DNA from 4 places in the Desulfosporosinus sp. Tol-M2 genome. Region 1 is predicted to be linked to each of the others. Evidence: riboswitches for the same ligand, from Rfam matches in the RefSeq annotation. Region 1 holds a riboswitch; each other region holds the start of a gene.
What was found. A riboswitch is a leader RNA that binds a small molecule or an ion and turns the genes downstream of it on or off. The one in region 1 is predicted to bind molybdenum cofactor.

Region 1 (3,094 bases):
CATGGGAAAGTATTATTGTGGCTGCTGTTTTGCTCTTACTGGGATTACTTTTGTTTGTGCGTCCGCGCAGAAGTTCGGTTCGTACGTTTCAAACGTCTTCCAAAGGGGGAAATGTCCGAATTTCTCAGGATGCCCTGCAGGAGATTATTGCGCGAAGTGCAATGGCGCTGCCGGGTGTGTTGCATGTTAAATCGAACCTTAGAGAACGGGAAACTGGTCTTCAGATAATGGTCTCTTGCCAATTTGAGCAGGGCGAACGAATTCCAATAACGTCCGAAGAACTTCAAGCAAAGGTCAAGGCGGATGTCGAACTTTATACAGGAATTATGGTAACAGAGGTGAAAGTGCTGGTGCTAAGTTTGGATAAGGCCCATTTGACACGCGTCCGATGAGTGAGTTCTGGTCGAAAATTGGAGAGAAAATCTCCAGGTTTTTAGTATGGGTCATTGACAATCATCCGGGCAAATTCATCGGAACGTCAATAGGTTTAGTTCTGGGTTTGCTAATGGTGACTCTTGGCTTTTGGCGCACACTGGTCTTGGCCTTGTTTGCTATTCTGGGATTTGTGTTAGGAAAACGCCAGGATGATTATAAATTTATTACAACTTGGTTAGAAAAAAACTTGAAAAAGTACTAGGAGGAATTTCCTTGAGTCGAAGATTAGCCCGTGAAACAGCCCTGCAAGTGCTTTTTCAAAGGGACCTGACGAAAGAACCGCTGATTACATCCGAGGAAGTTCAACATTGGGCAACGGAATTTGTAGTCCCCGAGGCCAGTAGAAAGTTTGCTCAGGAATTAGTCGACGGAACGATAGCACATCTGGTTGAAATAGATAATATGATTACTTCATTTGCTCAGGATTGGACCATTAGCCGTATGGCGAACGTGGATCGGAATGTGATGCGTTTAGCAACGTATGAGGTTCTTTTCTGTCCGGACATTCCAGGACGAGTCAGTCTAAATGAAGCGATCGAATTAGCAAAGCGCTTTGGGGGCGAGGAATCGGCAAAGTTCGTAAACGGAATTCTTGACGGTATAGTCGCTAGGATTTCGAAACTAGAACGAAAAGAGCCTATAGGCAAGTAATTGTATGGGCTCTTTTATTAATTCACAGATAATCTTCAGTTACAATTTCTGATCCCAAGGGATTAAATGCGACAAGATTTTATTGCTATTACGAAAAATGTAATCTATAATAAAACAAGTGTTATATTTTCTCCAAGCTGACTTGTCTGGGTGCATTGCATATGATAATCGGCCAATGGGTTCTATTAGAAATGATAGGGCCTTCCGTGTTGAGAAGGAGAAATATGAGATGACTTTTTGTTATGTTTTTTTGCGACCTAAGGTTATCTTAAAAAGAGAGCTTAGGTTTTCCCTTGTTGAGTCAAAATTATCAAGATATAGGGGAGAAGTTAAATGTATGACGTAGTTAAAAAAAGACTACTGGCACCGACAATTGTCTTGCTGGAAGTTGACGCACCGGCTGTGGCGGCCAAAGTTGAGCCTGGACAATTTGTTATTGTGCGGGTAGATGAGTTGGGTGAACGCATTCCGCTTACAGTCATGGACTTTGATCGAGAAAAAGGGACCATCACGCTTGTTGTGCAAGATGTGGGATATTCTTCAGCCCTCATTACGCACATGAATGAGGGGGATAAGTTTCAGGATTTCGTGGGTCCGTTAGGTGTTGCATCCGAAATTGAAAATTATGGTACGGTTGTGTGCGTCGGAGGAGGTCTGGGAAATGCCCCCATTTATCCGATTGCCCGGGCTTTAAAAGCTGCCGGGAATTATGTGATTTCCGTCTTAGGTTCACGGAGTGCGGATCTTTTGATTTTAGAAGAAGAAATGCGTGCCGTGAGTAACGAAGTTGTGATTGCCACGGACGATGGCAGTAGGGGTGTTAAAGGGTTTGTGACAGACGGGCTGGCTCAGGTTTTAGACCAAGGACATCAGGTTAAGGTGATTTGGGCAATTGGCCCCATGGTCATGATGCGAGCAGTTGTGAATTATACCCGGCCAAAGGGCATCAAAACGATTGTCAGCATGAATCCAATTATGGTTGACGGGACTGGAATGTGTGGTGCTTGTCGGGTTAGTGTAGGCAATGAAACCAAATTTGCCTGTGTGGATGGACCGGAATTCGATGGACATCTAGTGGATTTTGATTTAGCTATGCAACGTTTAACCTTTTATAGGGACGAAGAGAATCGGGCTAAGGCTCGGCTGGAATGTGACCGCGAAGGAGGGCATCACTAATGGCGGAGAATGTTGAGAAGACCAGGAAAGTGATCATCCCTCGTCATGAAATGCCCTGTCAAGAGCCTCAGGTCAGGGCGCATAACTTCGATGAAGTAGCCCTGGGCTATACACAGGAAACGGCTGTGGAAGAAGCAAAGCGCTGTTTACGCTGTAAGAAACCTTTATGCATTACGGGATGTCCTGTCGGAGTTCTCATTCCGGAGTTTATTGAAAAGATTACGGAAGAGGATTTTCTGGAAGCCGGCAAGGTCCTGAAAATTAAGAATTCCTTGCCCGCCGTTTGTGGTCGGGTTTGTCCCCAGGAAAATCAATGCGAAATAAAATGTATTCTGGGAAAAAAAGGGGAGCCCGTGGCTATCGGCAGGTTAGAGCGTTTTGTAGCCGACTATGATATGAAATTTGGCGAATCTACGTTTGAGAAACCGGTACCGACCGGTAAACGTGTCGCTATTATCGGGGGAGGACCTTCCGGATTGGCGTGTGCCGGTGATTTGGCAAAAGCTGGGCATGGAGTGACGATATTTGAAGCGCTGCACGTTGCCGGGGGCGTTTTGATGTACGGGATTCCGCAGTTCCGTTTGCCGAAGGAAATTGTGCAGACGGAGATAGCCAACCTGAAACAAATGGGGGTTGAAATTCTCACGAATCAAGTGGTCGGCAAAATTACTTCCGTGGATGAACTGCTGGGTAACGGATACGAGGCCGTGTTTATCGGTACAGGTGCCGGACTGCCCTACTTTATGGATATCCCTGGAGAAAACCTTAATGGGGTATATTCCGCGAACGAATTTTTAACCCGGACTAATTTGATGAAGGGTTACAAGTTCCC
Region 2 (3,094 bases), on a different contig from region 1:
GCCAATCTCCACCATGCGCATCTCCTTCCAGACCAAAGTTGACTTTCAAAATTCCTTCGCCTACATTCTTTTTGCGCATTCCTTTTTTTTCACTCGTACAAACCGCAATTATTTTACCCATTATATAAAATCTCACCCTTTCATCTCATCAGTGGTCATCGAATAAAAAAAACTTGGTTTATGAAACATAGCTTTGTAAATGTTAGCAGAACTTATCCAAGGACTGACGCAATTTTCAAAATTCGGACTACGAATCATGCACTTCGAACTTCGAACTTCTATAATGTCCGCTTTTTCCCCCTTGCTTTTCAACTAGATAGATATCCCCAATTGTCATTGTTTTATCTATTGCTTTACACATATCGTAGATCGTTAACGCTGCAACACTGACCGCCGTCAGGGCTTCCATTTCAATCCCGGTTTTTCCATTGACTTTTACTATCGCTTCAATATTTACCTCACCGGGTTCCACTAAGTTAAACCTAAGCTTAGCCCCTGTGATCAGGAGCGGATGACACATAGGAATTATCTGGGATGTCTGCTTTGCCGCCATAATCCCCGCAACTTGAGCCACCGCCAAAACGTCGCCTTTGGCGATTAGCCCAGAGCGAATGCGCTCAAAAGTCTCTGCTTTCATCGTAATTCTCCCTCGAGCAACTGCCATACGGGCCGTTTCAGCCTTATCGCTGACATCAACCATTCGGGCGCGCCCTTCTTCATCAAAATGGGTTAAATCCACTTTTTACCCTCCAATCTGAGACATGACACGTTGACCTTGCAATGCTTCGTCATTCATATGATGCTTTGCGGGTTTATGCCAAACTGCTTGGGCAAAAAGATCCCTTAAAATTTCGTCCGAGGTTCCATTTCGTAGGGCATCACGCAGACTCACTTCATTTTTGCTATGCAAGCAAGGGCGCAATTTTCCATCCGCCGTTAAGCGTACACGATTGCATGTATCGCAAAAATGACGACTCATGGCGCTAATAAAGCCAATGCTACCCTTAAAACCCCTTGGTTGAACATACTCTGCCGGTCCCCCACCCAAGATCCCCTGAGTTAGAATGTTCTCTTTTAGTCCTAAGAGCTCTTTCATTTCTTGAATTGGAACAAAATCAGCCCGTTGCTTAGAACTAATGCCAATTGGCATCAGTTCGATGAAACGGACATGGAGCGGATATTGTTTTGCTAACTTCAAAAAGTTCGGCAACTCGTCCGTATTAACCCCCCGGACGACCACGACATTGATTTTTACCGGATCTAGGCCAGCCTCAAGCGAGCGAAAGACTCCCTGAATTACACTGGAAACCTCTCCCACACGAGTGATAGCTCGAAAACGCTCTGAGTCCATAGTATCCAAGCTGATGTTCACTCGCTGAACGCCTGCTGCTTTTAAATCGAAGGCCATTTTCGGGAGTAACAATCCATTGGTAGTTATCATGAAGTCCTCGACCCCTGGAATTATGGCGCCCTCCCGCAGAAAGTCCAAAATTCCTTTACGTACTAAGGGTTCTCCCCCTGTGATACGAAAGCGACGAAACCCTAATTGCGTACTGATCCTCATTAGTCGAAGAATTTCTTCAAAGGAAAGAATAGAATCATGCGGCATCCACTGCACTCCTTCAACTGGCATACAGTATATACAGCGTAGATTACAGCGATCTGTCACTGATATTCTCAGATATTCGATTTTTCTTTGAAATTGATCCAGCATAAAAATCCTCTTTTCAAGATTAAATTTGGTAAAAAACTTAACCAGTTGAAATAAAAAAACCCGCGGTCTGTAAACAACCGGAGGATTCAATCCACCTGTCGACAGACTCCTTTCCAGCAGGAGATATTACAGTTTCCCATAATACCCGAGTGCCTTTAAGCACTTGTCTGGTCACCATAGCTTCTGCTTTAGGTAAACCAGCTTTGGAGCAATGACAAAATATTTAATTTTTTTCAGTTAAATTCCTTTTTCTTTATATAGAGGTAATTCGCGATATATTGCATTATTCTTTTTTCTCACTACCTAATACATTTTGTCAATTCGGATTAACCTTAATGATCGCCGACCATTCGTCTGGTGTGTTGACGTTATAAAAGACTTTGCTCAAATCAGAGAAGGCTTGAAGTTCTTTTTCTTTCACATACCGTACAGAACAAGTTGGGTAAAAATCAATAATCTTGAAGTGACCCGCCTCGAGATTATTTTGGATTATGGGAATACAACGTCGATGGTAAAAGGCATGTAACGGATGGAAGCCATCTTGAAGCTGCGGAACAACAACATCATACTCCGAAATCCACGTCGCCAAAAACCGGATAAGCTCAACACTTAGAAACGGCATATCACAGGCTACAAAAAAAACCTCATCATAAGTAGCCGCTTTTAAACCCTGATAAAGTCCTTCTAAAGGACCTCGACCAGGAATCTCATCTAGAATAACCTGTACTTCGTAGCCTACATACAGTTCAGGCTTGTTGCTGCTAATTAAAACTTCTGTAAACACGGTTTGCAAAACAGCTAGACTCTGCTCCACTAAGGGTCTTCCTTCCAGTTCCAGGAAGGCCTTATCTTTTTTCATTCGCGAGCTTTTTCCGCCTGCTAGCAAAATACCCGTCGCCTTCAACTTTGGAAGTTGTTTCCCGGAGTTCTGCAGTGAATTAGTAATTTTTGAAGACCCCCTCGTATTCAACAGACAAAAACGGGTTAAACCCGTTCCCCCCAACGGTTACGGGTACCCCGTTCGCATCGGTATCCGTTCTCTTTTCTTTATAAGTATTAGGAACTAGAATATTTCTCAGTAATAAAATTCCTTTACCCGAAGGAACTGCATGGCGAGTGCACAGTACTGTCAAAGGGGTGCAGTGTAGCTAATCACATCTTGATGTTTTATAACTCTCCACCCTAATCCTGTTTGATTTTTATTTACGACCAACTATTCTGCCTTAAATGTACCACATCAGACTTTCCCTGTCACTTTGGGAAATTCTGACAACATAGCAAGCCAATTTCCCCAAGAGAAAAATCCAAATATTTTATAAAACATTCAATATTTACACTTCTACCCTTTTAGTTATATACTGGACACAGATCTTATTAAAC
Region 3 (3,094 bases), on a different contig from region 1:
TGTTGGTCAGGATATAGATGTCTATTTTGATCCCTATGATTATATGAATTGGGTAACCTATATTACCGATGTGAAAGTTGATAATGTTTCTCTTAATGTGAGCCAATGTAAAGTAACCTGGGGATCAATCCATATTGACGGCAGGGTCTTTACTAAAGCCGGTACTTACACAATTACGGTCAGCTCAGGTGTACCGAGACAATTACATTTCTTAGATACCAGCTTCCAGCAGGATATCGTTGCAGGGGCCTTTACTCAGACGATCTTGAGAGCGCAAAGTCTCGATAATTACCTGGGTAAAGATATAACTTTAACCTTTGCCGATAATCAGACCTGGCGGGAAGCTGTCAGCGGAATATATCTCAACGGAGAGAGCATAGACAGCAGTCTCTATTCTATTAGTGAAGGCCAGATTAAACTTGACAACAAGGTATTTAGTGCTGCAGGTACGTATACGATCACCGTTAAGGCTATCGGTTTTGATGATGGAAGTGTAACTCAATTAATCGCTCCGGCAGCTGTTAACCTGGTTCCGAATGTTTGTGAAGACAATACGGACACTATGGTAAGCAGAGCCCTTGATCTAGCTTTCTCAGATAATGCGGCCTGGCGGACAGCTATCGTTGGCATCACCTATTATTTAGGTACCGGAGAAGATCAAACCACCGAATATGTAGTATCCGCCGACAAGTATACTATTGAAGCCGGCAATATCCACATCGAGCCCAATGTATTTCCAGGCTTGGTATATATCCATATCAAGGCTACCGGATACTGTGATGCGGTTGTCAGACAGAGCCTTTACACAGGAGAAGGAACGCCATTGAATCCGCCGACTCTGACTGGCGACACCACCAATAATGTATTGGGCCAGGTAATCGAGATCGCCTTCCATGACGCGGATTGGCGCAAGTATATCTCGAATATGGCTGTGAACAACACTTCTTTGACTTCTGATCAATATACGGTAAGTGCCGGTAAGATAAGTATTAATGGTAATGCTTTTAGCAAGTCAGGTACGTATACAATTACTATTAGTGCGGCAAACCTGTATGATTTTACCTATGGGGATAAATATTACCTTGACGCCAGTGTCAGTCAAACGATACTCGCGCCAAAATATACTTTGGCAGTAGTTCCGGATAACGTTTATACTCCGTCGGTTGTAAACGGAGTCACTTCTATGACTGTGAACAGCAATATAAGCGGATTCAAGTATTTTACCGTTAATACTACGCCAGTAAATGCCTATTATACGAAACCGATGGTGGTGTTTGTCCAGATCAGGAACAACAGTCAGATTGCCATCAGTGCGACATCCGTGGCATCTGCTGAATCAGACAATGCCGTCGCCGGCTTCAGCGTCAAACCCGGCGATCTGATTAAGGCCTACATTGTGGACAGATTGACTAACGATATAAATATTAACCCGGTTGTCCTTCAATAAAGCAAAATTAAATAAGAATCCGAATCTAAAGGCCTGTGGCCCTAAGCTATGGCCTTTGGATCTGGGTGTTCCGGGAAACTGGTGCACCTCCCATTGCGGAAAGGATTGCCAGTGTGTAATAAAAGCCAGGCTTTGCGTTTTCGCAACTACCTGGCTTTTAATTAATAAAAAATAAATCTAAGGAGGTGGTGGCTGTTATAATTTGACGCACTAACCTCGAAAAGGAGATGATATTAATTATTGAAATTTTGTTAAAATGTTAATAAAAAAGATGATGCCACTGGGGCATCAAAAAACAAATACAACAAAGGTATTTTATAACTAATTAAGAAACAGTCAAAATAAGAAATAAGAACCAACCAAAAATCAATGCAAATTTATTGTAGGAGGTCAATTATATGCTTAATAAAATATCCAGCAGTAAAAGCTGGAAGTACGTTTCTGTAATTATTATCCTGGGGCTGTTACTGAGTCTTACTGTGCAGAGTGCTTTTGCGCTAAACGCGGCAACCAATAAGGCGATCAATGTTCTTGGCTACCAACTGCTTGACAACACTTCCCCCACAGCCGACCAGTTAAAGGTTTACTTAGATAAGAACATGAGTATTGATGGTTCCGACTATCAATTTACAGTTTATGACAGCAGCAATACCGAAATTGACATTAGCAATATATCTTCTGCTTCAGGAAGCGGCGTATCATCCTCTGAATTTCCTTCGCCTATAACATTGCCCAATGGATGTACCGCTACATTGACTTTCGAATCTCAGCTAACAACTGATACCCAATATACAGTAACTGTCAGCAGAGTGATCCGGGCAAACAATAACTTAAATGTTGGAGAATTCCTGGTAGACTCAAGCGGTAATAAGTGCGACAGGATGTTCAAATTCAAAACTAAAAATAGTTCAAACGAGTACACAGGTACTCCCTATATCAGCGAGATGCCTTGGGACAATACCTCCTCCAATAAAGTTCCCGTTGAAGGTAATATCGGTTTTATCGTGGACAGGCCTATCGAAAATAATCATGATAGTGTTCTTTCAGGTATGACTCTAAAGGAAGGCGTTGACTCAGTTGTGGGGACCGATTGTTTCCCCGCTATGTGCGTTGCTACTCATACAGGCTTCTTCTTCCCCATGACTTATGGTGGAACTGATTCATCTGTTCATAACCTGCGATATGGCATAACATATGCGTTTGGTGTACCGCAGCTAGTTGATAATGATAGTAATACCAGAGGTGCTAGCACTGTTGATTTTTCGACTACTGCTTCTGATATCCCCGCAAAATTTCTCTACGCTCCGACATTTAGTTCCGGAACCCTTTCCTGGACTGGTGTAACTGGTGCTAACCATTACCATATCTATGTGGATACCAGCAAGTACTGGGGCAATTACAGTACTCCTGATTATGCCACCACAGATTCCAGTACTTCAATTAGCTTTACTCCGACCAGCGGTACTTATGTCCGTATAGAAGCGGTAGACTCCAACGGTAACTGTAACGGATTATCTAATTATTTAGCCCAATAAGCTCCTATAACAGCTTTTAAAAACAATTAATTATACCTCAAGCGAAGTTTTTACTCCGCTTGAGGGTAACAATAACCTAAATTTATCAAATTTTAATATGTGTTCATATTGT
Region 4 (3,094 bases), on a different contig from region 1:
GGGAATTCCCGCGCAGAAGATCTTCTCGGTATCCATTATGCCCTGTGTAGCCAAGAAGTTTGAGGCGTCCCGCCCAGAAATGAACAGCAGTGGATTCCGGGATGTTGATATCGTGCTGACCACGCGGGAAGTTGGCCGCCTGTTCCGGATGAGCGGTATTGACTTTACGAAGCTGGCGCCCGCTCCCTTCTCCCCCTGGATGGGCGAATATACCGGCGCTGCCGTTATATTTGGAGCCACCGGCGGGGTTATGGAAGCTGCCCTGCGCACAGTTTACGAAGTAGTGATGGGAGAAACTCTTCCGGACGTTAACTTTACCGTAACCCGTGGTTTTGAAGGAATTAAGGAAGCTGCGGTTGATCTCAAAGGGACAGTGGTAAAAGTAGCTATTGCGCATGGCCTTGGCAATGCCAGAAAACTCATGGATCAGGTTCGACGCGGCGAATCCCCTTATCACTTCATTGAAATCATGGCCTGCCCGGGTGGCTGCATCGGCGGCGGCGGACAACCGATAACCAAAGCCAATGCCAAACGTGTCCAGCGGATTGATGCTATCTATGTCGAAGACGAAGCAATGGAGGTTCGGAAGTCACATTTGAATACGGAAGTAGCCAAGCTTTATGAAGACTTCCTGATTGAACCCCTGGGACACAAATCTCATGAGTTATTGCATACGCACTACCACGCTAAGAACAAAAAGTTCCTGTAACTGATGTTTGGGTTTGCAGAAAGGTCCATGCGGCTGCTCTGCAAGCACTCTAACTTATAAATTTTACCCTGATAACAAGGTTATTGCTGAGTTAAAGGGGTCATCATCTTAAAAATCATGATATTTTGACCGCTTACTCTATTATTTCAGGGTAAGCGTTTTTTCAGTTAATCTACGAAAGGCAATTCGTATAAATCAGTTTTTCTTTGACTGTGAGTCATAATGTTCTTGCAAGTTAATCTCAATAAAGCTATAATCAGTTATAGGTTGTTTATGCATGTTTACTAAGGATTACCTATGTTTATGGCACGTTTATCGCACACAAAAACTTAATTAATCCTATCTCCGAGCCGGATCAACCTAATGAGTAATCTATGGTAACCGGCCAGGGCTTAAAGCCCTCGGGGTGTACCTGGAAACGGGTATGCCTTCACTATTGAAAAGGAGGTGACCAGGCCAGTTAGGCTTTTTTGGCGTGGCTTCACTTTCTGTAGGTGGAGTCTTTTCTATTTATATTTATGATTCACAAAACTTAATTAATCCTATCTCCGAGCCGGATCAACCTAATGAGTAATCTATGGTAACCGGCCAGGGCTTAAAGCCCTCGGGGTGTACCTGGAAACGGGTATGCCTTCACTATTGAAAAGGAGGTGACCAGGCCAGTTAGGCTTTTTTTGGCATGGCTTCACTTTCTGAAGGTGGAGTCTTTTCTATTATGAGCTGATTGATGCAGGTAATGTATGTGAATAAATTGGTGAAGGTACTTGGTGTATAAGGATACACTTATACATAAATATAAGTGTGGTTATAATAAGATTTAATCGCTTTTTTCAAATTACCAAGAGAATGCTTTCTAAATTATGTTTTTAGGAGGGTGAATAGTGAATTCTGTAGCAGCTGAAGGTATTATAAGTGTTACTGCCCTATGCAAGTCCTGTGATCACTGTACTCCAATATGTCCTACGGGTGCCATAACCGGAAAACTTGGCGAACAACATCATATTGATCAAAAAAAATGCATCAATTGCGGGCAGTGCCTGATTAACTGCCCATCCGGAATAATCAAAGACCAGAGTATGATCGCAGAAATAAAGGCAGCTTTAACTGATCCGAAAAAATTTGTAGTAGTTCAAACTGCGCCGGCAGTCAGGGTAGCTTTAGGTGAAGAATTTGGCAAGGAGCCGGGGTATAATGCCAAAGGTAAAATGTTTGCTTCTTTAAGAAAATTAGGTTTTGATAAAGTCTACGACACGGAATTTACTGCGGACTTAACAATTATGGAAGAAGGCACTGAGTTAATTAATCGGGTATTTAAAGCAGTAGGACAACCCGGTTACGAAGAAAGCGGTCCCTTACCCCAATTTACGAGTTGTTGTCCAGCCTGGATTAAATATGCAGAGGATAATTATCCTAAAATCCTTCCTCATTTGTCAACGGCCAAATCTCCCCAGCAGATGTTTGGAGCATTAGCCAAGACATATTTACCCCAAAAACTGAACATCGATCCTGCCGACGTTTATTCTGTTTCTGTCATGCCTTGTACGGCTAAAAAATATGAGTGCAACCGGCCGGAAATGATCAGCAGCGGCCACCAGGATGTGGATGCGGTAATAACGACTCGCGAACTGGCCCAGATGATTAAGGACGTAGGGATAGATTTTAATATCCTGGTAGATGAACAAGCAGATTCTTTTATCGGTCAATCCACCGGTGCGGCTACGATTTTTGGTGTGACCGGAGGTGTGATGGAAGCGGCGCTGCGTACCGCTTATGAGTTATTGAGTGGGCAAACTTTGGATAAAATTGAATTAAAAGCTGTACGCGGACTGGCTCCGGTTCGAGAAGCTACAGTTCCGGTGCCAATCAAAGCTTTGGGGAATACAGTTTTCCCGGTGAAAGTTGCCATAATAACCGGAACTAAACATGTAGGCCAGGTAATTGAAGATGTATTGGCAGGAAAACTCGACTATCATTTTATCGAAGTTATGAATTGCCCGGGTGGGTGTATTAACGGTGGTGGGCAACCGATCCGGCGGGATGCCTAATAAAAATAAAAAGGAGAAATAACGATGACATTATTTCATGAAAAAGAAGGCATAAACAGGCGGCAGTTTCTAAAAGGAACAGTCGCGTTGGCAGTGGTTGCAGCCTTTTCCGGTCTGTTTATGAAACTGGGGTTCAGCAGCGCCAAAACCAGTACTGATTATATTGCCCAAAGATCAGCCGGGTTATATTCCTTGGATGAAAAGATGACCATTCGTAAGTCGCACCTGAATCCTGAAGTTCAGCAATTATACAAGGAATTCTTATCACCGGGAGAAGTAAAACCGCTGAGCAGCAAGTCTCATCATTTGCTGCATACGCGCTACGGCAAGGATATTCCCG

Region 2: another riboswitch for molybdenum cofactor. It lies ahead of moaA (GTP 3',8-cyclase MoaA); the one in region 1 lies ahead of AC6I5A_RS14395 (sulfide/dihydroorotate dehydrogenase-like FAD/NAD-binding protein).
Region 3: another riboswitch for molybdenum cofactor. It lies ahead of AC6I5A_RS00145 (hypothetical protein); the one in region 1 lies ahead of AC6I5A_RS14395 (sulfide/dihydroorotate dehydrogenase-like FAD/NAD-binding protein).
Region 4: another riboswitch for molybdenum cofactor. It lies ahead of AC6I5A_RS09005 ([FeFe] hydrogenase, group A); the one in region 1 lies ahead of AC6I5A_RS14395 (sulfide/dihydroorotate dehydrogenase-like FAD/NAD-binding protein).

Annotation. Positions count from the first base shown of each region.
Region 1 covers NZ_JCAIJG010000201.1:25,150-28,243, forward strand. The annotation lists gene amaP (alkaline shock response membrane anchor protein AmaP) at 1-392, shown strand, start outside; gene AC6I5A_RS14385 (DUF2273 domain-containing protein) at 389-637, shown strand; gene nusB (transcription antitermination factor NusB) at 649-1,086, shown strand; molybdenum cofactor riboswitch at 1,205-1,322, shown strand; gene AC6I5A_RS14395 (sulfide/dihydroorotate dehydrogenase-like FAD/NAD-binding protein) at 1,420-2,262, shown strand; gene gltA (NADPH-dependent glutamate synthase) at 2,262-3,094, shown strand, end outside.
Region 2 covers NZ_JCAIJG010000157.1:3,277-6,370, forward strand. The annotation lists gene AC6I5A_RS12080 (MOSC domain-containing protein) at 1-121, opposite strand, end outside; gene moaC (cyclic pyranopterin monophosphate synthase MoaC) at 248-739, opposite strand; gene moaA (GTP 3',8-cyclase MoaA) at 743-1,714, opposite strand; molybdenum cofactor riboswitch at 1,805-1,935, opposite strand; gene mobA (molybdenum cofactor guanylyltransferase) at 2,031-2,618, opposite strand.
Region 3 covers NZ_JCAIJG010000005.1:4,808-7,901, reverse strand. The annotation lists gene AC6I5A_RS00150 (DUF1533 domain-containing protein) at 1-1,447, shown strand, start outside; molybdenum cofactor riboswitch at 1,453-1,569, shown strand; gene AC6I5A_RS00145 (hypothetical protein) at 1,846-2,982, shown strand.
Region 4 covers NZ_JCAIJG010000118.1:27,582-30,675, forward strand. The annotation lists gene AC6I5A_RS09000 (NADH-dependent [FeFe] hydrogenase, group A6) at 1-709, shown strand, start outside; molybdenum cofactor riboswitch at 1,041-1,172, shown strand; molybdenum cofactor riboswitch at 1,244-1,375, shown strand; gene AC6I5A_RS09005 ([FeFe] hydrogenase, group A) at 1,591-2,754, shown strand; gene AC6I5A_RS09010 (iron hydrogenase small subunit) at 2,779-3,094, shown strand, end outside.